Regions from separate parts of the Paenibacillus sp. FSL H3-0329 genome, predicted to be linked through region 1. Evidence: predicted binding sites of a transcription regulator. Region 1 holds the regulator's gene; each other region holds the start of a gene.
The links. Region 1 encodes LexA, which represses DNA repair genes until DNA is damaged. Its sites were predicted from a motif close to CGAACATATGTTCG; they were not measured.
Positions count from the first base shown of each region.

Region 2: the regulator LexA is predicted to act here: its motif matches at 3,571-3,584, upstream of addB (helicase-exonuclease AddAB subunit AddB).
Region 3: the regulator LexA is predicted to act here: its motif matches at 4,896-4,909, upstream of NSQ66_RS22615 (ImmA/IrrE family metallo-endopeptidase).

Region 1 is NZ_CP150150.1:3,835,952-3,844,231, reverse strand. Features, by position in the region: gene glnA (type I glutamate--ammonia ligase) at 1-754, shown strand, start outside; gene NSQ66_RS16930 (hypothetical protein) at 1,666-2,355, shown strand; gene NSQ66_RS16925 (DUF5316 domain-containing protein) at 2,787-2,990, shown strand; gene NSQ66_RS16920 (cupin domain-containing protein) at 3,025-3,516, shown strand; gene NSQ66_RS16915 (MBL fold metallo-hydrolase) at 3,517-4,299, shown strand; gene NSQ66_RS16910 (hypothetical protein) at 4,349-4,927, opposite strand; gene NSQ66_RS16905 (hypothetical protein) at 5,147-5,527, opposite strand; gene NSQ66_RS16900 (L,D-transpeptidase) at 5,680-6,018, opposite strand; gene lexA (transcriptional repressor LexA) at 6,196-6,822, opposite strand; gene NSQ66_RS16890 (LysM peptidoglycan-binding domain-containing protein) at 7,074-7,487, shown strand; gene NSQ66_RS16885 (DUF896 domain-containing protein) at 7,597-7,800, shown strand; gene NSQ66_RS16880 (hypothetical protein) at 7,856-8,280, shown strand, end outside.
Region 2 is NZ_CP150150.1:5,225,847-5,234,126, forward strand. Features, by position in the region: gene addB (helicase-exonuclease AddAB subunit AddB) at 1-3,439, opposite strand, end outside; gene NSQ66_RS23165 (class I SAM-dependent rRNA methyltransferase) at 4,207-5,631, opposite strand; gene NSQ66_RS23170 (Na/Pi symporter) at 5,731-6,717, shown strand; gene NSQ66_RS23175 (energy-coupling factor transporter transmembrane component T) at 6,772-7,602, opposite strand; gene NSQ66_RS23180 (ABC transporter ATP-binding protein) at 7,599-8,280, opposite strand, start outside.
Region 3 is NZ_CP150150.1:5,100,731-5,109,010, reverse strand. Features, by position in the region: gene NSQ66_RS22650 (hypothetical protein) at 1-511, opposite strand, end outside; gene NSQ66_RS22645 (hypothetical protein) at 1,183-1,440, opposite strand; gene NSQ66_RS22640 (hypothetical protein) at 1,466-2,455, opposite strand; gene NSQ66_RS22635 (sigma-70 family RNA polymerase sigma factor) at 2,452-2,946, opposite strand; gene NSQ66_RS22630 (hypothetical protein) at 3,392-3,727, opposite strand; gene NSQ66_RS22625 (hypothetical protein) at 3,837-3,983, shown strand; gene NSQ66_RS22620 (hypothetical protein) at 4,067-4,228, opposite strand; gene NSQ66_RS22615 (ImmA/IrrE family metallo-endopeptidase) at 4,295-4,846, opposite strand; gene NSQ66_RS22610 (YjfB family protein) at 5,011-5,187, opposite strand; gene NSQ66_RS22605 (hypothetical protein) at 5,337-5,486, shown strand; gene NSQ66_RS22600 (NucA/NucB deoxyribonuclease domain-containing protein) at 5,568-5,999, opposite strand; gene NSQ66_RS22595 (cytidine deaminase) at 6,106-6,522, shown strand; gene NSQ66_RS22590 (glycosyl hydrolase) at 6,697-8,172, shown strand; gene NSQ66_RS22585 (PH domain-containing protein) at 8,246-8,280, opposite strand, start outside.

The sequences.
Region 1 (8,280 bases):
GCATGAAATTGATTTCAAATATGCTGACGCAATCACTTCTGCTGACCAAATTCAAACCTTTAAGCTCGTTGTGAAGACGGTTGCCCGTCAACACGGCTTGCATGCAACTTTTATGCCTAAACCTTTGTTTGGTATTAACGGATCGGGTATGCACGCTCACCAATCCTTGTTTAATGGCAAAGAAAACATGTTCTACGATGAAAGTGACAAGCTAGGTCTGAGCAAAACTGCACGTTACTATATGGCTGGTATTTTGAAGCACGCTCGTGCTTTTGCAGCGATTACTAACCCAACAGTGAACTCTTACAAACGCCTTGTTCCTGGTTATGAAGCACCTTGTTACGTAGCTTGGTCTGCAAGTAACCGTAGCCCGATGATTCGTATCCCGGCTTCGAGAGGGCTTAGTACACGTGTTGAAGTTCGTAATCCGGACCCGGCAGCTAACCCATACCTCGCACTTGCTGTTATGTTGAAAGCAGGGCTAGACGGAATTAAGCGTAAGCTTGATCTTCCAGCCCCAATTGACCGTAACATCTATGTGATGTCTGAGGAAGAGCGTATTGAAGAAGGCATCCCGAGCTTGCCATCCGATTTGAAAGAAGCGCTAAGCGAAATGATCCGCAGCCATGTAATTACCGAAGCTCTCGGCGAACATGCGCTGGCTCACTTCTACGAGCTGAAAGAAATCGAATGGGATATCTATCGTACTCAGGTTCACGAGTGGGAAAGAAACCAATACATGACTTTGTACTAGAACCTTTAAACCCTTGACACCTTTGGTGTTGAGGGTTTTTTTGTTTGGGCAAAATAGTGGTTTTGTAACCATCAATGATATGTCTACGAAAAATGCCCGCGAAATGCCCACAAATAGCTGAGGTTAAGGTTATTCGAGGATGTTTTACAGGTGAATATCAAAATTGGCATATTGTTGATTAACAATTTTAACGTGTAAGAAGTTGTTCATTTATCATAAATAATGGGATATGATTTGATATAGAAGAATTAAATGCAGAGACGGAGGAGTGAATTTGGATATAGTTTGGTCAAACTTAATATTAACTTTGATAATTTTCGGGATATTAGTGGTTTTGATTTTTAAAGGTATAAGTTTATTAGTAAGAAGTTATAAATCAAAAAAATAACTCTTCAGACGAGTCTGCATAGTCATGACAGATATTGGTTATATTCCCGCATCGCTCTGACTTTAAAAGGATTTATCAAAGAGTGTTGACACAAATCTGAGTTACAGATCATTAAGGATGGCGATTTACAGAACCACCCCGCGGTTGGCTGTGAGTCGCTATTTTATTATTTTTGTATATTCTAAAAGTGTTAAAGTAAAAGTGATTGTAAATTTTTTTCACTTTAATTGATTTATCGTCTACCTTGCTCTTGCTCAGTCCAATTAACCTTATAAAACCGAGAAGAACTAAGATCTCATGGGTCACTTTATGGAATCTGGTGGCATTAATTAAGATAGTAGGTGCCCGAATCGTCCGGGAACAATTTGAATTTCGAGCACAACTCCATAGCTGTCAATAAGAGTGAGTCGATTGAATGAAATTTTTCAATCCGTAGCAATAAAAATGAAGAAAAGATTTTGAAGAATAAGAGGACACGTTAGTCATGTGGGTAATAACTATTATAGTAATAAGGAGGTGCGTAATGAAAAAAATATTATTAACTACAGCTACTAGTATTCTTCTGTCTGCCTCAATTCTCGGTGCATGTAGTAACAATAAAACAACAAACGAGGCAGAGCCTACAGCGTCAAGTGCAGCGCCTACGCCAGTTGTCGAAGCTACAACCACTCCCGAACCTTCTGCTACTCCTTCTATGGAGGCGCAGGAGTCCGCCAGTCCGGAGGCCACTGATCCTCTAGCATCCGATCGACCAAAGACCAAAGCATTTGGTGAACAGGAGGGAGGGGTCTCAGGGCAAGAAGGTACACTTGGGCAAGGTGATGGATATTCCCTGTATGTTTTTCAGGGTTTCACACTAGACTCACAGTCTGGTCGTTTATCATTAACTGAGGATCCAACCTATTATGCCGAAATTGAACACTTGCCTGCCGGTTACGATCTCACAGCTTTGAAGCAACAGGGACAAACCGAGCTTTCTGCAATTGGTAAAGCAAACGACCATAGCGGGGAACTAATTGAACATCCTCTAGGTTTTGCAGAATTATATCTGCAGGCTACCAGTGATAAGGGGATAGAAGATTATATGGTCTGGAAAAATCAGGCGGGGGAAGCTTTTCTTTTTCGGATACACAATCCTAAGGGTGATTCGTCGAATAACTTTGCACCTTGGGTGATGGTTTCACTGGCAACACTTGAACTTGAAAGGAATTAAGTGTAAACAGAACCGAAGGGGTTGTATGGAGTAGAAGAAGTGTGCCATAACCATAATCAAAAAATGGTTGTTGGCACACTTCCTCTTCTTCTTCTTTTTGGTACCTTACTTCATTTGAACGCCAATTTCCGTTTGCTGAGGTTGCAAATTTCGCGTATGAGCCCGCTATAAGACCCAGCAGACCTTATATGAAGCTTTATCCCACATTTTGGATACTAAAGGACCCCATAGTCGCTATTGGCATTAAAAACACTCAATATGAGCCTCATTCTTAGGAATAACGTCACTGGAGTCCGAAACCATGCTCCAAAGGCTGAAAATAAGCAAATAGCGTCATCTGGGTCCGAAAGTCATGGCGCGTAGCAGAGGAATTTAATGTTAAAATATCTTATATATAGATAACTAATTCTTACCTGCGAAGGAGTAAGTTCATGCAAATTTTTATTTACATAGGCTTGGGATTTTTTATAATTTCAGGTATATGTGTTGGAGCCTTCACGACAGGTACACAACAAAGAGGTAACTTTTATTCGGAATCTAAGCAAGACCGTAAAGCTAAAAACAAAGTAGCGAATGGGTCCGCTTTAGGTGGTCTTATTTCATTAGCTATAGCTGGGATTCTTTATTTGTTGTAATTGAACGCAAAATATAAGGAGGAGGAGTGTGCAGATGGTAAAGATTTTTAATGAAAATACGGTCTCATTTACTCAAAAACAGTCCCCGATCCCAGAGTTTGCTTGGCATACGAGTGAAAGATTAGCTGAAATGGTGGGCTCCAAGCATTTAGTTTTTGATATCAGATCTTTAGATCCTGATAAATATTCTTATCCTTATCATTTTCATAGAAATGCTGAAGAAATATTTGTGATTTTAGCGGGAAAAGCGATGTTAAGAACACCGGAGGGTTTTACGGAGGTTACTGAAGGGGATGTAATATTTTTTGAAATGGGACCGGAAGGGGCGCACCAGCTTTATAATCATACGGATGCACCATGCAGGTATCTGGATCTCCGAACGAATCAGGGAATAGATGTTTGCGAATATCCAGACTCTGGAAAAATCAACATTTTGCCTTATCAAGAAATCTATCAAGCGGATGAACAGGCGGATTATTATAAGGGTGAAGAGCATGTAAGGGAAAAATGGAATGGGGGAGCGTAATTGATTAAAGATCGTTGGTTTACAGTAACGGAAATTGATCCGACCACCTATGCAATCAGTGAATATGGACATTGGGAAAAGGTGCATTCTTTTTTACTCTTGGGGCAAAAACAAGCCGCGTTAATTGATACGGGATTAGGTATTGATAATATAAAAAGAATAACGGATCAGTTAACGGATTTACCTATCGCTGTCATAACTACACATGTGCATGCAGATCATATTGGCAGTCACGGACAATTCGAGACAATCTATGTTCATAAAGAGGATGAGGATTGGCTGATTAACGGAATAAAAGGCTTGTCCCTTGCCCAGATTCGAAAGGATATGAGTCGAGACATCACTCTTCCTGTTCCTGAAACCTTTGATCCTAACAGCTACATACCTTTTCAAGGGAAACCAACGGCTCTTTTACAAGAGGGGGATGTGCTCGACATAGGTGGGCGCGAAATAGAAATTTACCACACACCAGGTCATTCGCCAGGTCATATCAGCCTATTTGATCATGCCAACGGATATCTGTTTACAGGTGATTTATTATATGACGTTACGCCAATCTATGCTTTTTACCCTTCGACTAGTCCGGTTGATTTAGTGGCATCCTTAGAGAAGATTACAGAAATTCCAGGGGTTACCCAAGTATATGGCTCTCATAATACGCTGGGTTTAGATCCATCTATTTTACAAGAGGTCAAAAAGGCAGTTCGTGAGTTACGTGAGCAAAAAGTAGTGGCACATGGTACGGGTATTCACCAGTTTGATGGGTTTAGTGTGCAATTTTAGGTTCTTTCTATTTCGAAATCAAATGAGAGGTATGGCGATAACAACTTAATTATTCAGATACGATTGACCTGAAGAGTGCATGCAATTGTTGTACTTGGGAGTAAGCTTCCTTGTACTGGTTGTCGGATTGTCGAATAGGCAATAAACCCGGCAAGAAGGAAATACAATACACAGGCGTTTCTTTGCTGTTCATATATATTTTAAGCGTGAGTTCTTCTATCACATTAGCTTCTTCATCAGGTTCCTTAAGGACGTTAATATCTGCACTAGTTGCAGTTGTTTTGCTGTTTTGTTGTCTTTTGGAGACTTTTGAAAGGGTAAGTGCGTTAACCACAATCTCGGATCCCATTACATTATCGAAAGAGTATAGCTTTGCTACTGCTTTTTTGTTGCTCTTCGGATTTCTGGTGCCTATTGCTAATTTTTTATTAGGTTCGTTAAGTGCGATCAAGTGAGATTGATTGGGGGGAATGAATGTTTTGGTGAAAATGATGTTAAAGGATGCAGCCGCATTAACTAGCATAGAAATATCAGATGAAGTGGATAGCGTTTTCAATTTTATAATGGCGGCACTTAGAATTAAAACAACTCCTAAAATAGCAAATAAGTACACTAAGATAATCAGCATATAATCACCTCCCAGTTATCTCATTAGACTCAAATTGTTGCTTATTGAAAGATATGCCTGAATGATCCCCACTAGTATCTTTTAAAAGGGAAATTCGTGGAATTATAGGATCGGCTTCGGAATTAGCCCAAAAAAAGCACCCGGAGAAACCTGCCGATTCTGCAAATGGCGCAAAATTGGGGGTTGCTGCAAGGGTGCTTTTTAAGGTAAGTATGTAACCTATAGAAAATTGAAGGCAGTGATATGATCGGTATAAACAATCAGCTGTTTGTATTCGATCGGAGTCCCATAACTAGCATAAGGTCTTAAAGTAACGTCATTGAGGACAACAAAGTTATAGCTGAAATTTTTATCAGGGTGTTCTGCTCCCAAATAAGATATGTATTCGTCTACTATTACATCATCCATCAAAGATTTTAAATCAAATACATCCTCTTTGTTGGAGACGGCTGGAGAGACGATTCCCTGAATGCTGCCAAAAGAGGTGAGCAAATTCACTTTTTTTCCACTAGCTTGTTCATCATTTAAAAGTAAACCGGACAGCTTACCCAGTGCATCGACTTTAAAATCGACGAGGGTTCTAATTTTTGAGTTATTCAAAACTAAACACATCCTTTTCAATTTGCAATCCTGTTAACAATATTCGACATATAATCACCAAACTCCTAGTATGCTAATGAAAAAATACTTACTTATGTAATGACCCCCATTCTGTATATGGTGATTTGGGGGTTGTGACGTCCTCAGCGAATTCAATTCCTTATCGTTACTCGTGTTCCTATAGGGACGATAGCTGCGAGTGTTAACACATCCTCGTTGTACATCCGGATACAGCCGTGGGATACCTCTTTCCCAATGGAGGAAGGATCATTCGTTCCATGAATCCCGTAGTGTGGTTTAGACAGTCCCATCCAAAAGGCACCAAAGGGACCGCCTGGATTGGGTTGTTTGTTAATAATCGTGAATTCTCCCACTGGGGATTGGGTTAACATCTTACCAATGCCGACAGGGAAACCTCTAATCACAATATCATTGTCCAGAAGATATAACATTCGTTGGGTCAGATCTACAATAATTCGGTAATTTGGCATTATGCACAACACTCCTTTCTAATTAGGATATGAGCAGAACGCCTAAACGGTTATTCATAGAAAATGCCCATTTTAGCGAACGAGAACAAATGTTCGTTAGTGGTTGAGAAAGCAAAATACACAGAAAAAAGGCTGTTCCGCATTTGCGGAACAGCCTTTTATGGTAGGAGTGCATACTTAGTGGATATCTCGAAACAATCCGATGACTCTTCCGAGAATAGTTACGCGATTAAGGCGAAGAGGCTCATAAGCTGGATTCTCCGGCTGAAGCCGTATATGATCACGTTCCTTGTAAAAGGTCTTAACGGTTGCTTCATCTTCTTCAGTCATGGCTACAACGATATCTCCGTTGTCCGCTGTTTGTTGTTGGCGAACAATTACATAATCACCATTCATAATGCCAGCATCCACCATACTATCACCCATAACTGACAGCATAAATACTTTGTTGTCACCTACATAGTGAGTAGGAAGTGGGAAGTAGTCCTCGATATTCTCTGTAGCAGTGATAGGTACCCCGGCGGTAACTTTACCTACGACAGGAATCCGTGAGATGGTCTGGGCGAATTGGTGAACATTCTCTGAATCCTCTTGGCCTAGTAATTCTATTGCACGTGGCTTCGTTGGATCTCGACGAATAAGTCCCTTCTTCTCAAGCCGGTCCAAATGACCGTGAACTGTGGAGCTGGAAGCAAGGCCAACAGCTTCTCCAATTTCCCGGACGGAAGGTGGATAACCCTTGCTGCGGACTTCGCTTCGTATAAATTCCAGGATCGCCAGCTGGCGACTTGAAATCTTTGACATTGGAATCAACCCCATATAGTAATGTTTGGGAAAATTATAACATAGAACTACCGTTCGCACAAACATAAGTTCTAACTATTATAAATATTAATCTGCTAGAGTTAAAAAATGGTAGACAAATGATAATAAAATGTACCACTTGAGTCTCTCGAAAAAAAGAGAACAATTGTTCTGAAATAGTATTGAACAAAACACATGTTCGTGTTATTATGAATTCGAAAGTAAGAACAAGTGTTTGGAGGATGATAATTATGCTAAAATACAGTACATATCGCAGCATCTACGATAAGGCCCCAGTGGTTGAATCTTTAGGACATAATGACGTTGCCCGTAATTCCGCTAAGGTGAAAGAGATAACGGAACGTTTGCTAGGAGGGATGATTTCGTTGTTCCGTCAGGACTTCTTTATTAAGTTAATATTGATTATCGTGCTAGTATTTTCTGGCCTAACAGTAGTGGGAAATGTATTTGCAGGATCGACGACTATAATGAAGGAAGAGAAGCGGATTGTGGTTGAACGTGGAGATACACTATGGAGTATTGCCCTTAAGAATAAACCGGCTGATATGAAGACAGTTGTTTATATAGAAGGAATTAAACGTTCAAGTGGGATTAAGAGTAGTCAAATTAACGCTGGAGACATACTTACTTTACCTATTTATTAATTTTCTGAGAACATAATAGAATGACCAGTAGAGCTTGCAGGGAGTAGACCTTGACAAGCTCTTTTTCTCATGGCAGAGTTAGAATTAATTTATAGGGGGAGGGAAAGTATTGAATATTGATGAGTTGGTCGCGCGAATTAACGAATTGGCACGCAAACAGAAGAGCGTAGGCCTTAATCAAGAGGAAGTGGCGGAACGCGCCAAGCTTCGTGAAATTTACCTGGGGAATATCCGCAATAACTTCCGAGCACAATTAAATACTATTGAAGTAGTAGATAACGATGAGCATGAACAAGGTAACAAGGGGCTTTAACATTAGCTCGCTGTTCCTTTTCATAGATATTTCAGGATGACTAGGGGGAACGCACATGGCCCGTTCTTGGGAAAGAATGGTTCAACGCAACACACAGCAAATCAACAAGCAAAGAAAGAAACAAGGCAAGGATACGATTTATGCCTCTAAATCTCCTACCCAGAATGCCGAAGTCTTTAAAGGTCGCAACATTGCATTTCCGGTAGTGTTAGTGATACTTGGCACTATGTTTTGGGTAGTTGGTTCTATTGATCAGGCCAAAGGAAACGGCATGCTGGCTAATTGGTTGGGAGTAGTACTGTACTATTTGCTGGCAGCGCTATTGTTCTTCCGTCGTCCGTACTTGAAGGTGGAAAAAGCAAGACTGTCTACTATTAAATTCAATCGCGAACGCGGGCTTCCAGCTGCAGATATTGAGAAAATCACCCTTTCGCGTGGAGCTGTAGTCATTAAGCACAAAGGGAAACGTACGAAATGGAT
Region 2 (8,280 bases), 1.4 Mb from region 1:
AGCTGTTGCCTTCCACAGCTTCATCGAACTGGCAGACAGGTCTAAAGGAACAGAATGTGCAGGCGGTCTCCTGCCCAATTCGGTACGGCTCAATCGCCACATCACCTTCTGTAATCCGTGTCCCGATATCCAAAATTGTCCCTCTAACGGAGGATAATAGATGACCCCACTGCTCTGGTGTAGCTACTGAAGCACTGCTATAAAAGCTGCCGTCAGCTTTTACTGCTACAGGCACGATAGAAGAATACCCTTTGTCTAAAGTGGTATCCATCAGGGAGACAACCTCACGATCTGCTGTAAGCAGTCCTTTCATCTTGAAGCGTTTCAACAGCTCTTGCTCAGCCTGTTCCTTGTTCATCCCATTGGATGAGGTCAACAACGGATCATGCACATGGAAATAAAGTGTGCCGGCTGGAAGTGCCGGCTGCCCCAGCCATTGCTCCGAATATGTTAGCAGCACATCCAAATAAGTCAGCATTTGCAGCGATAATCCATAATACACCTCATGCAGCTTGAGATCCTTTTGGCTCGATTTATAATCAATTACCCGCAGAAGAATTCCGTTCTCTCCACGGGCCATATCTACACGGTCAATCCGGCCAACAACCTCCATCACGCAGCCATTTGGCAGCGTAATCCTTAAAGGCGGCAACTCCTTATCCGGTCCAAAGTCCAGCTCCAGCCCTACTGGCTCAAAGCTGCCCCGGCGGGCGTGCTCGCCCAGAATCACAGAAGCACGTCCAACAATATTCTTAAGTTTACGGGAGATGTACCCGTAACGTTTGGAGCTCATTAGGATTTCACCCTGCAACATCGGAGATAGCCGCTCTACTGTCTCACTGGCCTCACGCCGACATTCATCCGGAGACAAGCTGCCCCAGCCCCGTCCCTCTTGTTTCAGTCTTATCGCCATATCACTTAACGCAGCATGGAACAGCTGTCCAATATCAGGTGCTTGCAGCTTATATAGCTGACGCTCCTTCAGTCTTAGTCCGTAGGACGCAAAATGGGAAAATGAGCACGCAACAAATTTCTCCATCCGGGACACACTGCCCCGCAGTGTTGAGCCACCATACAATCTGAGGCTTGTGCCACGCTTTAGCTTCGTTCCCTCATTACGATAGAACAGTGAGCTTAGCAAACGTTCCAGTTGAAATTTACGATTTTCGTTCTTAGTAAACCAGTTATACACATCCCACCATAGCTCCGGAATTTCTGTCCCCTGGCGCCACTGCCGCAGCTGCATAATCAATGCGCGAAGACTCTGTTCTGGTTGACCAATGAAACCGAGATGAATAGGATTTCCGACTTCTGCCGGTAGTCCCGCAGGGGGAAGTGCTGACAAACTATGCTCTTGAACCCTTGGGAACATTCTATGCAAATGCCGGATAACCTCAGAGGGAAGGAGAGCTTTGCCCTCATCATCCGCTGTAGCGTAGCTAATCCAGAGCTTTTGACTTCCTGTCGTTAGCGCATTATAGATCAGAAACCGCTCGTCCAGTAGTTTACGAGAAGCGCCGGGAGCAAGCTCCATTCCAGCATTCTCTAGTACGGAGCGTTCACCTTCCGAGAGAATTCCATCTTCCTTAAACTGCGCAGGCACAACACCTTCATTAAATCCAAGCAAAAAAGCGTATTTAACCCCCGTTGGGCGAGTCCGATCCATATTGCCGACCAATACTTGATCCAGTGCGGGCGGAACTAGTCCCATTTTAAGCTCAGCAAGTCCTGTCTCTAGAACTCCGGTGAACACTTCAAACTCAAGTCTTTCATTGCCCATCATTTCTACTATCTGATCTAGCAGATCAAGTACCGCACCCCACAACTGGCTATGTTCCCTAGCCTTCTCGGGTTGGCCCTTCTCCATAGACTTAACACTGAGTTTCTCCAGCTTTCGTGCAACATCCGTCTCTTCAAGCAGCTTGTACATTGCCGTACATAGTTCAAGGCCGCTACGGCTTTTCTGGATTCGTTTCTCAAAAGCAAATAATGGACCTGTTATACTAGCACGGCATCGTTCCATAGTAGCAAGCAGTTCATCATCCATCTGTCTGCCGCCTTCCAGCGACAAGCTAGGAATACCTTTCCAGGAGCGGCCATCCGTCCAGCGATACCCTTGAATCCCACAAGCCAGCACATAGTTTTCTAAAGCATCCATATCCTCACGTGTAATACTACCGTCTAGCGGAAGCAAAAGCTCCGTCTTTACGCAACGGAATACATCCTCGTAACGCCAGCGACGACGCACTACATCCAGCGCGGAACGTATAAATTCCACTAGCGGATGATGCAGCTCATTTACCTTCTGGTCCAGAAAAAATGGCACTCCGTAATCTTGGAACAACGGTTGGATCAGCTGCTCGTAATCGCCAATATTGCGCATCAATACAGCCATTTCGCCATATTTTGCACCTTCATCACGCGCCAGTCTAGTCATTTCGCGCAGTGCTCCCTCAACCTCTGCTCTGTGCGAAACTGCGGCGCCTATGGATATAGCCTCTCTTGCCAGTTCATCCGCACCTATCCAGGCCTTCCGGCGATCATATCCCCGTTCAAGGTGAGCAAGTACTGGACTTTGTTCAAAACGTGGAAGAACCGTTGGCTCCAGCAGCTCGTCCCACACATCAATGCCCAGCTCTTCAGCTATTCCACGCAGTTTAATGTAAGTAACCGCAGTGGGGTGAAACAATTCAAGCTCATTCAACTGATCTCCATATGGGTAAGGACGATCAATTGTAAGCGAAACGGTCAGCTTCGAAGCTTGCTGCATCAATTCTCGAAGCACTACGAATTCCTGCGGAGTAAATCCATGGAATCCATCTACCCAAATCTCCGCCCCGCGAATGTAGGAGGAATCAGGAATATGCTCAGCCAGTTCTGCTAAACGATCCTCTTCATCGATATAGAGACGTGACATTTCCTTCTCTAAATCGCTGAATACCAGCTGCAAATCATCCAGCTTACCCTCAAGAATAGGACTTCTTGCAATAGCTCCTCGCATAGCGGACAACTGCTCTTCTAAATCAGTGGAACCTAAACAGCAACGCTTCATCTCCGTGTGCAGTTGGTTCAGACGTTCCACAAAACCCGGTCTGTCTGCTGAGGCACCGAACAATTTCAGTTCCTCTTTGCGACGACTGATGATTTTGTAAATTAACATTTTCTTACCTTCATCACTGATTGGCAGACTTGCACTGCCACCAGTTTCCTGCTTCACACGATAGGCAAGCCGCGAAAAACTCAGTGTCTGCGCCCGAAGGCTTCCCTTCACATTCCCTACGGTCAGAAGCCCCCGTTCTGCTCCAAAAGAACCTTGCTCTGGCACAAGAATAATAATCGGCGCACCAAGCGGTTCCTTCTCTAAGGAAGAAGAGATAGATTCCCATATTTTTGTTGTCTTGCCACTGCCCGAGCGGCCTAGTAAAAAGGTTACCGACATAAATGATAGACTCCTTCCGTAGCGGAGAAAATATATAAATTACAAGGTGAAATATCCACCTATTGATTACACTCCAATTAAAAAAGTTCAGTGATTCCTCGTCCCTTCAGTATATCATAACCACACTAATCGGAACATGTGTTTGCTAGTATTTTCTAATGTTTTACAAAGGATAAACAACTACGAGTACAAATATAAAAAAGCAAACCTCCGGATTTTGGCGGCTTGCTTTTTAGAGTATTTAGTTTGTTTTTAATGCCAGATGTGCAACGTTAGATTAGAGCTGCCAATGTCGGAGCATAGGGTCAATGTTAGACTGTTCGGTGTTCGGTGTTCGGTGTTCGGTGTTCGGTGTTCGGTGTTCGGTGTTCAGTGCTCAACGTTCAGCGTCCAGCGTCCAGCGTCCAGCGTTCGGCATTCGGCATTCGGCATTCGGTATTCTGCGTTCAAATTGCACATTTTCGGCTAGGCTTGTTTCATTAATTACTTACAGACCCAGGAGCCGTTATTCGTGGATTCAGTGCTGTTTTGGCAACTTTTCGGACCCCATTGACGCTATTCTTCGAAAATGTGTTGCATTACGGGTGTTTTAAGAGCAATAGCGCCTTTGGGGTCCGTAAGAATTCAATAATAGGCTGTTTACGCTAAATAGAGTCATCTGAGTCCGTTGGCAACTACTTGCCTTACAGTCGACTCACGGCCACCCTACGTCCAGCCCTTTTATCCTATTTGTTACTTGGCAATGTAAACCTTTTTGACCTTCAGGCTTATTTTTTACTCCGCACTTCAAAAATCGCAAACTTCAGATAGTGTCCTTCATTAACGCCAAGTATTTGTGGGTGGTCTTTGCCTGCGGCCCGCCATTCCACAAGTCTCAACACCTTGCCAGCATCTTTAGCTGCATCGGCAATCGTTTCGAGGAACAGATCTGGCTGCATATGGTAAGAACAGCTTGCGGTAACCAAATAGCCGCCTTCGTTCACCAGCTTCATCCCGTGCAGATTGATATCCTTGTAACCACGGCAAGCGCCAGCTACTGCACTTTTGGTTTTGGCAAACGCCGGAGGGTCCAGGATGACTACATCCCAAGTTCTTCCTCCACCTGCCGTCATCGGCTTGGATGTGTCGGTTTTGGCTGTTTTGCCTCCGGATTTAGGATTTGTAGCAGTTGCTGCCGTCTCTGTTCCACTTGCAACTGTCGCCCGTTCAGAACGTTCCTCTAGTCCTTTAACCTGATTCCGTAAATATGCAAAAGCATCATCCACTACGAATTCAACACGATCGCTAAAGCCGTTCAGCTCCACATTCACTTTGGCACTCTCAATGGCATGCGCTGAAACATCGAGGCAGGTTACTTTTTTCGCGCCATACTTGCAGGCATGCAGCGTGAAGCTGCCCGTATGTGAGAAGCATTCCAGCACTGTCGCACCGTCCCAATAAGGGAACGTTACATGTTTACCGCTCTTATTAACTGGCAAGGTCTGTAGCGAACCCTCCTCAGTTTCGATTTCCTGCAGCGTAATGCCGCTTCGTCCCCCCCAGCCTTTCATGAGCGGAGCAATAGAAGCTCTATTCTCACGTTGGTCAAAGAAGTAGCCAGTCTTCTGGCCTTCTTCAATATCAACGACCAGCTTCAGGCCATTCTCACTCACAGTTACATGCCGTGGACACCCCCCATACAGCAAACCCGTTGTCTGCTCCATACCTTCAAGCTCGCGCACACTAACATCACTGCGCTCATAGATTCCGCGCGGTGCCATAACCTGCACCAATGCTTCGACGATTTCTGCACGCCGCTTGTCCATTCCGAGCGTAAGCAGCTGCACAACCAAAATATCTCCGAATCGATCTACAATAAGCCCCGGCAAAAAGTCCGCTTCACCATAAACCAAGCGATAAGCATCCGCACCCGGAAGGAACCGATTTCTGTGTTGCAGACAATTCGCAAAACGTTCTGCAAAAAAGGCTGTATCCATGATCGCAAGGGGTCCCTGTGATACAATTCTTACCCGAATCTGTGACGCTGGATTGTAATATCCCACGGCCAAAAATCGGCCCTGATGATTAAGGACATCTACTAATCCCCCCGCTTCCGGATTTCCTTCTACCGATGCGACTTCACCTGCATAGACCCATGGATGGCCCTGTTCCAGTCTTTTTTTGCGATTGCGTTCTAAAATAACCGATGGCAATGACTTCAACTCCCTGTTTTTCTAAAAATGTTTTTATACATGTCCCATGCAATACATTCATATATTGGTGTACAACCCTCGTCCAAAGGAGTATGCCCTATGTTCAGTGATTTGCTGTTCCCTATCATATATGGTCTTGTTATCTTTCTAGCCGGCATGAAGCTGATGGAAACGGCGTTGTCCAAGCTAGCAGGCCCTCTATTAACTACAAGTCTAAATAGAGCTACCTCAACACCTATTAAAGGAATGATTGCCAGCAGCCTGTTGTCCGCCTTACTCCAGAGCAGTACTGCTGTAACGGTGTTGACTATCGGCATGGTCAATGCCGGCCTGCTCACCTATGCCCGCACACTTGGCATTATCTTGGGCAGCAACATCGGCACCACATTAACTACAGAATTGATCGGACTTCAGATCAATACCATGGCCACGCCCTTGCTGGCAGCCTCGCTCAGTCTGTGGGCAGCGGCAGTTATTGCAGGCGAACTGCCGCCTACATCGCGAGTGGCAGAGCTCTGCCACAAAATATCCCCGCCACTGCAATTTATCAGTCTGGCTGTATCAGGCTTCGCCCTCGTCCTATGGGGGATCGCTGTCATGCAGTCTATCGGCGGAACACTTCAGGAAAGTGGCTTATTCCTCTGGTTCCTAAACCATGCCGCTACAAGTGCCCTATGGGGGCTCGCCGCTGGAGCGTGCCTAACAGCCCTGCTCCATAGCAGCGCTGCTGTCATAGCTATGGCTATGAGCATTGCCGCCTCGGGTGCCATGCCGCCTGAGCTAGGTATAGCCATTGTGCTGGGCGCCAACGTAGGCACCTGTGTCACAGCGGTCATCGCTTCCATCGGCGGCACGCCATCCGGCGTCTTCGTCGCTTGGTCCCATGTTGCGCTTAATGTAGGCGGTGCACTACTATTCTTGCCCATGATCGGGCTGCTACAAGCAAGTGCAGCATGGATTGGTGGAGGCCCTGCTTCACAAATCGCCCACGCCCAGACCATTTTCAACGTAGTCTGCTCACTTCTAGCACTGCCATTATGTTACCTGCCTATATGGACAAAACTGGAAAAACGTCTTCAGTCTTAGCTTAAAGGTACCGTTTTTTTATACCCCAGCTTTCCACAACTGTACTATTATACTTCAATCGAAAATATTATAAAACCGCGAACCGTCGTAAAAAGTGATCACCGTCGAGAAAATTCCAATCAGCGCAAACAAAGCCAATGCAAAATAATCGTCTCTCGTGAACGGGCGACTGCTATACCAAGTTCGTTTTGTCTCAGTGCCAAAGCCGCGCAGCTCCATAGCGGTACTGATATTTTCAATTCGCTCGATACTAGTCAAAATTAGGGGCATCAGAATCGAAATGATATTTTTTAGCCGCTTAGGCAGCTTTTCTTTTCTAGAAATATCTATTCCCCTTGCTTGAGCAGAAAACGATATATTCTCATAATCTCGTTGAATATCCGGAATGTACCGCAAAGCCAGCGATACAGAATATGCAATTTTATAGTTCACTCCAACTCTGTTTAAGGATGCTGCAAATTCACTGGGATGGGTCGTTAGAAGAAACAATAGTGCCATTGGAATGACCACTGCATATTTGAGGGCAATATTGAATTGATAGAATAGCTGCTCCCAAGTTACCGTATACCGGCCTGCAATGTGCATAATATCATGACGTGTACCGTAAACACGTACGCCCTCCAAAGGAGAAAAGATAAAGATAGCTATATGATTAAGCAAAAAGAAAATCAAGATGAAATATAATACGAAAGCATAATCCTGAAATTGGACTTTGGAAATTCTAAAGGCAAGCAAACTAAATAACAGCATCACAATTAGACATCTTGTATCATATGTAATCATCCCCGTCACAGACCACACTACAAATAAAATCAACTTAGTAGCGCCGGTAAGACGGTGAATAGGTGAATCCTGCTTCGTAAAAGTTAACATTTTGGCCTTCATCCGCCTCGGCTCCTCCTATCATACGCAATGAACCTTCTAACGAACTCCTCAGGTTGTTTCAGTTCAGCTTTTACAGCTAGGGCAAAAAGCGAGGTTTCTTTCAAGTTCGCTTTTTTTACCACATCAGTATTCGTTAATATTCGCTCAGGGCTATCATCCGCAAGCTTCACGCCATCAGCTAACACTATAGCTCTATCGGCATATTCCAGCATCAAGTGCATATCATGCGTGATCATAATGACCGTCATCCCCTGCCCCCGCAGCGTCAAGAGAAATTCCATCATTTCGTTATAATGCCTGTAATCCTGAGCAGCAGTCGGCTCATCCAAAATGATCACTTCCGGCTCCAGTACCAGAATAGCGGCAATCGTAACCCGTTTCTTCTGGCCATAACTAAGCGCCGAGATAGGCCAGCTGCGAAAAACATAAAGTCCGCACACCTTCAAGACTTGATGGACACGTTCACGAACGAGCTCCTCAGAGCAACCTCGGAGTCTAAGTCCTAGAGCGACCTCGTCATATAAAAGTGTCTTAGAAATCATATGATTGGGATTTTGCATAACAAAACCAATCCGCTCTGCCCGCTCCTTAATCGTGTCCTGAGCAATATCGCGCCCATGCATCCGTATCGATCCGGAAGTAGGTTTATAGAAGCCACAAATAAGCTTGGAAACTGTA
Region 3 (8,280 bases), 1.3 Mb from region 1:
AGTATTCTTTTTGTGATTTTTTTCGTTTTTCTTCCTCTTCTTTCCTAAGTTGTTCATTTTGTTGAATTATGAATTTTCTTTCAGCTTCATTCTTTTTAATAGCGAGCGCTTCTTGAACGTACCCTTGAATTAAGGAAATATCATTTTTCAAGCAACATACTATCTCTGTTACATTCTGTCGTTCATCGGAAATCATTCCATATAGGTTAACGCCATTGTTAAAGTCATCTTGCGATAAATTAAGCATATCAAGATTTCCTGACACTAATGAACGACTTATCATAACGTTTCCAATGGATAAAAATCCTGAACTCAATTTCATGCTCAATATGCTATCTTTATGCAGATAATTATTACCTTTAATTTCAATGATGGCGAATTGTCTGTTTACTGTTGGAGTATAAGTTAATTTATTATCGATTTTTATAGTATTTGATTCCGAAAGTTTCTGATATTCTCTATCTTCTATTATTGTAAGAAGACCCTGTAATACTCCTTTGAAAAATCCCATATTATGTACTCTCCTTTTATTTAAATCAGGTTTATTTTACCATGTGAAATAGTTTAATAGTGAGGAAATTTGAATTGTATTTGACTGAGGATTAGTAACATAAGGACTCTGGAGTATGAAAGATTTGTTATGGACAGAAAAAAAGAAAGAGTTATCCAGTATCCGATAAAATAGCTGTTGGGGCACTTTTTCTTGCTGCAAACTTACTTATACTAAACACCAAACTTCGTTTGATTAGGGAGCATTTTTGGTATGAGGCTCCTATCGGACCCAGCTGACCCTTAAAGAGGTTTTTCTCCACATTTGCAATTCTAACGGACTCCATAGTCGCTATTGGCATAAAAAGTACCGCATTTGAGTCTCTTTCTAGGCATTAGCGACCATGGGGTCCGAAACCATGCTCCAAAGGCTGAAAATCAGCAAATAGCGGCATCTGGGTCCGATAGCTCGAGGTGGAGGATGTTAGTTCGTTAGTTCGTTAGCTCGTTAGTGCCATGCTCCTCGCAGATGTAGTTGCAGAAATTACAATGAGAAGTAGCCTATAAAGGAACAGTCAGTAGTTTCACCTCTACAACCAGCATATCTAGTATGCGGGCTCATAAACCATACAGTAAAGCACAAAACGGCACTGCTCCAAACCATGAAATGGTTTGGAAGCAGCGCCGTTTTTGTTAGCAGTCAGCTAAATTCCTCCAATGGAGAGCAAGGCGATCGAAACGATGTACCCAATTGCTTCCGACCGCAGTCCCAATCTCAATCTCGATCGCAGTCCCGATCGCAGTCCCGATCGCAATCGCGATCCCAACCGCAGTTGCAGCCCCGATCGCAATCGCGATCCCAACCGCAGCCCTAGTCGCAATCCCGATCGCAGTCCCGATCACAGTCCTAATCTCAGTCGCAATCCCGATCCCAACCGCAGTCCCAACCACAGGCCCTGGGTATCCACCAACATCCCTAAAGTTTCATGCTGTCCCACAGCTGCTGGAATGCCCCGGATTCGACATCGAAGAATACCGGTGCTAGACCGTAGCGTACAAGGCCTTGACCGAACAGCGTCAACTCTACTCGGGCATTGTCTTCCAGCTGCAAATAGATGATCTTGCGGTCCTCGCTGTCGTAGATGCCTTGTTCGATCAGCGGCTCTGCTGCCAGTGGTTTAGCCGCTTGAAGTGTTGTAAGAAAACCTTCAAGCGCCTCGCCATTGGCGATTGGCGCCTGCTGCTGGAGGCCGTTGTTCCAGCTGTTGAAGCTTTCCCACTGAGCTGAAGTAACTCGGCCTTCAAGATTCAGCTTGCCGAATAGGTCGGCGCCGCTGTTTATGGTGATGCCGTTCGTGTGCTCATACAGTTCAGCGAATACCTCGCCGTTGATTTCCGAATAGGACATAATCAGGAAGCTGGAATCATAGCCCTTCACGGAATAGAGATCCGTTTCGCCGATGTTCGAGGCTAACTCAATATATTCGTCGTTACCGCTCCATTCGTTGATGCCGCCTGTAGTGCGTCCTAACTTGTCACCGCGCAGAGCGGCAGCATCGGCAGCGTCGATGCGAGTCGCTGACTGTGTGTAAATATTATTTTTATACACGACCAAGGCGATCATATCTGCCTTCACGCCAGATTCCTTATCTGGCAGTTTCAGCTTGGGAATGACAATGCTGCCCGATGTAGCTGTGCCCGAATTGCCAGCATTGCTTACACCCGGAGTTACCTGGGCAACCTGCCCCGGGGAGCTCTGACTGTTCAACTGCTGCCATATACTAGGCCCAGCCAGACCGATTCCTGCGGCGAGCACGACACTTGCCGCGATATAAACCGTCTTGCGCGGACGTTTCCGCTCCTGCCGCTGCTCCATTTTGTCGAACAATTCTTTTTTCATTTCTTCACCTGGTTTCATCGAATCCACCGCTTTCTTATATGTTGTTCGAAACTGATCTTCCTTCACTGTGGTTCCGCTCCTTCCAGCTCCAGTTTTAACAGTTGCCGTCCCCGCTGAAGTCTCATCTTCACGGCAGACTGGCTAATCTGCAGAATCTTGCTGATCTCCTGGATGGGATAGTCCTCGTAATAATAAAGATGGATTACGGTTTTATACTTCATGGGCATCGCCATAACTAACTGCAGCAGAGCCCAATCCTCGGGGCTGTCTGCCGCAATTGGCTCAGCGCTCTCCAGCTTAACCTCGCGCTTGCGCCAGCCTCTGCCCAGTAGTGTTTTACAATGATTGGTGATTACCCGGATCAGCCATGCCTTCTGATGTTCGGCATCTTTGAACTTTGGCGCTTTTTCTATTAGCTTGATGAAGGTATCCTGAGTGGCTTCTTCGGCATCTTGCCGGCTGCCTAGATGGACCAAAGCGATCCGGAACAGCATATCTGCGTAGATTTCGTAACTCTTCATCACATGATTTCCCGGCCGGGTCATGGATCGCTGCATGATACTGTGCCCCCCTTTACCTATAACACCATTTAGGACGGCATTAGGTCACATTTTGTTCCTGAGAAAATTTCTTTGTGTTTGAGAGTAGAGGATGCCTATTCATAAATTATCGCCAGAGGGTTATGGACTCAGAAGTCGTTATTTGCATATAAATAGACTTTTGAGCAAGTTCGCGGACCCCAGTGACGCTATTCCTTAAAAAGTGGGCCTTGTAAGGTGTTGCTCATGCCAATAAAGGCGATGGGGTCCGTTACACTTCGAAATGGAGGGTTATGCTACGCATAAGATCAACTGTGTCCGATAGCTGCTAAGCAGCACGCCAATATTGTCTACGCAAACGATGGTTACTTATTTAGAACAGAGGAGATCAAAAAAAACGCATTTGCCCAAGCACCAAGTGCTGACTGCTGGACAAACGCGTCTTTTTAATAGAGTGACTCCTTCACTGGAGATCCTCTTCGATATGTTTATATGTATAGCTAGGATCATTACCTTTAACAGGAGCCCTGCTGTATTGATAGATCCTTCCATTTTCTTTTCGATAAAAGTATCTTGCGTAGGGTTCGTCTGCAAAAATCACCGTGGTACTTACGAGGGGAGCTTTGGCAATCTGGGTGTATACTTTATAAAAATCTTCCTTCTTATAATTTCTTGTCTCTATTAGATAATGAATGACTTCTCTGTTCATATGATTTCGGAAGGAGTGGAGGGCTAAGGATGTTATTCCACAGATTAACAGGATTAGAACGATGAAGATTAATTTTGTATTTTTCTTCATTAATTCCCTCCATATAGATAATTTGTATATAGTATAAGATAATATACAGAGACTATTATGTCATTCATAGATATCTTGTAAATGTACAAATAAGAAAGGAGGTAAGAATATGACGCAGGAAGAAGAGAAAATACTGGAGCTGGAGCAGCGAATTAAGGTGCTGGAAAACCAGGCAAGTCCGAGGCTGCCGGGGATGAAAATCTTATGGTTTTTAATTTGGGGTTGTGTAATACAAAAAGGCAGCAAATACCGATAGTAATCCAGGCGTAGGCGAACGAAGAATTGCCGGGACATACTATATTTGCTGCCTTTTAACTTATGAAGAATAATGATTCTCTTTTAGTCTTCTTTGGGTTCTTGCAATAAAATGGAGAAGGTCCCCGTTTCGTGATCCACCTCAATCGTCTCAATGCCCACAAAATCCGGGATTTCGGGGTGTACTGCATCTACATTATAATCCGGATGAGTCAGTAATAATTCAATTACTTTAATGGCTTCCATGTCGTTCCCCCTCACGAGAAATTCCACCATAAATGAATATGCAGAGAACTACTGCAACTAAGCTTATTATCTCCGTGATCCGTTGCGAATATGTGTCTGTCGTTCTTCGTTTCTTCCCATCACGGCCAATAATTGCCCTTGGAACACACGTCTTTGGATCTGATCAATCCGCTGTAAGGCCAGCTCGGCAGGTACTTGGAATTCTGCTGCAAGATAGGAGATGGCATCTTCCCGTTGCTCAGGCAATGTCATGCGGGAGATCATGGAGTAAGGCATCGCCGCATACAAGATAAAACGCTCGGATTCGTCCTCCTGTGCCCGCGTGAAATGCTCTGGCATCAAGGTCTGATTATCGCTGCCATGGCGAAGTAGATGACACAGTTCATGAAGAAACTCTAGCCGTTGAAGATTGGCTGGAAGGCGGTTGTCGATAAACAGGCTGTACATCCCTGCAGACGCTTCAATGCTCTTGCTTCTCACATCCAAATAATGAACCCAGATATTAAGCCGCTCTGCAATATACGATATTGAAATTTGCGAAGGCTGATGAAGATTTAATCGCTTGTATAAATCCTCCGTCCATTTCTCAAGCACAGTCATTTGATAATATGATTTCATGTTCTCCAACTTATTCACCTCGTTTAAAATCACTAATAAATCACTAATGGGATCGTATGTTCGCATAAATGTGCAAAAGAAAAGCCCGAAGGGCTATGTAGAGTAAAAAAAAGTCTAAGGATACATAGGAACGTTCGTTCTCATGTATCCTTAGCATAAAGCAATTACACACTAATATCAAGTGTTTTTCCCAAATTCGGAGCAACGCTTTTGCCCAGCATTTCCACCATAGTTTGGCTCTGGGTTTCAGCCTGATTCTTGGCAATATTCATGACCTGTATCCCAACATTTTGAGCTAAGGATGCTTGGCTCATTGCCATTGATAATGCAGCTATATCCATATTGCACCTCCTTTGTGTATATCCTGTTTATCGACTGTCCGCCTTCAATTCATTAGGTGATTGGCATTTGTTTGCCAATTCGCCCAAACGGCTTATCTCCTTTTTACATATCTTGTGCTGTAGTCATTAATCATTAGGAGGAATTGAAAATGGGTATGGAACATGGTTGTGGTTGTAACGTAGGTCCGGTAGTAAGTCCAGCATCAGTAGGTCCGGTGTGTAGTCCTTGGACTTCTACAGGAGCAATCCTGGTACTTTTCATCTTGCTGGTTATCATCACTAAAGCTTGCTTATTCTAAGTTAGCTGATGTGAAGTATAGCCCCGTCTGGCGAATGCCAGGTGGGGCTATTCTGTTGCCTGGGGATGGTCAGACAGATCGTTATTTAAACATAAATTCTACCCGGGTTCCGTCTGCATAATCCTCCAGCTGATTGCCAACCCAGCTTCCTGCCCCGCGGTTATCGCTTGGCGTTATGTATTCAATGTCGGCACCAACGCCGCCTTCCTCACACATAGCCATTGGCCATTCATCCCGGTCATATCCCTTTTTAGTAGGGATCCCTTTTAAGGACTCTTTGCGGTTCTCTTCAGCCTGCTCTCGGTTAATCGTACATGTGGCGGATTCACCTTTCGCAATGGCATCCTGAATATGCTTGGCGGTCTCAGGATAGCGGTCTGATGGGAAGGTTAGCTGAACAACACTCGAATTGGATGGAGACGAGGGGTCTGTAGGCTCTCCGTTTTGTTCAAACCAGTAACTAGCCAAAGCAAGTAATGCAACAATGATGAGACTGGAGATCCATTTTTTCACTTTCAATTCTGCTCCTCCTTTTTTGGCACTTAAAATAGTATATCTTATATCATAATTCAGTGCGATTTAATATAATTAGGGAAAATAAAGGAGGACGGAACTGGATATGGAGTACATAATTACCATTGAGGATCAGACGCTTATTACGGCTGCCGAAGATATAATTACCAGACGTTATGAATGGGGGCGTCATCATGTGGGTGCAGCGCTTCGTACTAAAACAGGAGAGATTTTTACAGCGGTACATGTGGAAGCCAGCATGGGGAGGATTACAGTCTGTGCAGAAGCGATGGTGATTGGCAAAGCGATATCCGAAGGTTATAAGGAATTTGATACGATTGTTGCGGTAAGGCATTCTGATCCAGACAGCGAGGAAAAAGAGATTAAAGTAGTCTCTCCCTGCGGCATGTGCCGAGAGTTAATTGCGGATTACGGAATAGACTGCAAGATAATTGTATCGGAGGATGACCGATTAGCTAAATATGAAATCACTGAGCTATTGCCTTTAAGGTACACGAGATAAGAAAAAAAGTAATGAGGAGCCGCTGAGCTCCTTTTTTTGTTGAGCCGTGAAATTATTCAGCAGTTCCTTATATCGTCCCAACTTATTTTACAACTTCATGTCCATTCGCTGAGTTCATGTCACTATTGTCCCCATACTATAACTTAAAAAGATTTAAAAGGATGGTGAGAATAGATGGAGCAGCGGATTATTCGTCAGATGGTTGATTCAGCATCAAGGTTCGTGGGCGATGTGCAGTGGCAGATGGCTTTTCGCAGATTACAAATGGCTCCGGCGGATTCGGGACTGTCGTCCTCGGCTCAGCTATTGCTGAATACCCTCTATTACTTGCAGGGAAAGGGTGTGATAAGCGGCCAACATGATTATTTGGAAAGTGCAGACGAGCTTATGGAGAAGCTTAAAAATACCAGTGGGCAATATGCTGCGCTTCATGGCTACGAGCTGGGCGCAATCAATAATCAGTCCCAGGCTCTAATTGACAATCAGCGGAATTGGGTCGTCAACAGTGCGATACGCTGGTCTAGGTCCGGCGGGATCGTAACGATGTGTTATCACGCTGCATTACCGGGGACAGCGCCAACTTGGGGGAATGTAAATACGAGCCTAAGCAATGCTGATTTTGATAAATATATAACCCCAGGTACCACCCAGTATAATGCGCTGTTAGCTGATCTGGATAAGATAGCCTTGTCGCTGAAAAAGCTTAATGACGCAGGGATTCCTGTACTTTGGCGGCCGTATCATGAAATGAATGGTGGATGGTTTTGGTGGGGGCAAAAGAGCAATTACGTTGCATTGTGGAACCTTATGTTCGATCGTTTTACCAATTATCATAAGCTGCATAATTTATTGTGGGTTTGGAGTCCAAATGCAAAAAATCAGTGGTGTGATGAGCCGGCAGAATACTATCCGGGCAGTGATAAGGTAGATGTGCTGGCGCTCGACATTTATGACGCGGATTTCAAGATTAGCCATTATGATAATTTATGGGATCTGGGTCGTGGCAAGCTGATTGCGATTGGTGAGAATGGAGAGCTTCCGTCTGCTGAACTGTTGTCCAAAACGCAGCCCAAATGGTCTTATCAGCTGACCTGGGGGAAACTCCTCTATGAGAAGAATACCGATGCTGTGATAAAAGCTTTTATGAACGACAAAATGGTATTCACACGAGAGGAGTATGCTGCTGAGGCCGCCGCTTTCGCTGCTATCGGGGATAGTGTGCTGGAGAGTGGACTCTGTGGGCAATACTACAATAACATGACGCTTAGCGGCACACCTGCACTTTTGCGTACGGATGCCAATATTAACTTTTCATGGAGACAAGGTTCGCCTGATCCTGCCATTCGTGTAGATGCGTTTTCTGTGCGGTGGAGTGGGAAGCTGACGGCTGCTTTTAGCGAGATTTATACCATTTATTCCTACTCTGATGATGGGATACGGGTATGGATTGATGGCGGGCTAGTCATTGATAGTTGGGTAAATCAGAGCGGCCAGGAACGAAAAGGAAGCATAAGTCTGATAGCAGGTAAGCCGTATGAAATAAAGGTGGAGTATTATGAGAATGCGGGCGACGCCCGGGTTGTTTTGCAGTGGGAGAGTCCTAGCCAGATCAAGGGGGTTATCCCAGCGGGGGCATTTTATCTTCCTTAAAAAAGAGTACTTCAAGTGTACAAGCGCAAGCAAAAAGCCCCGGTTTTCCGGGGCCTTTTTACGTATGAGCGTCTTAAATTTGTTCGCGGTAGCTAATGTTGTTGGCGA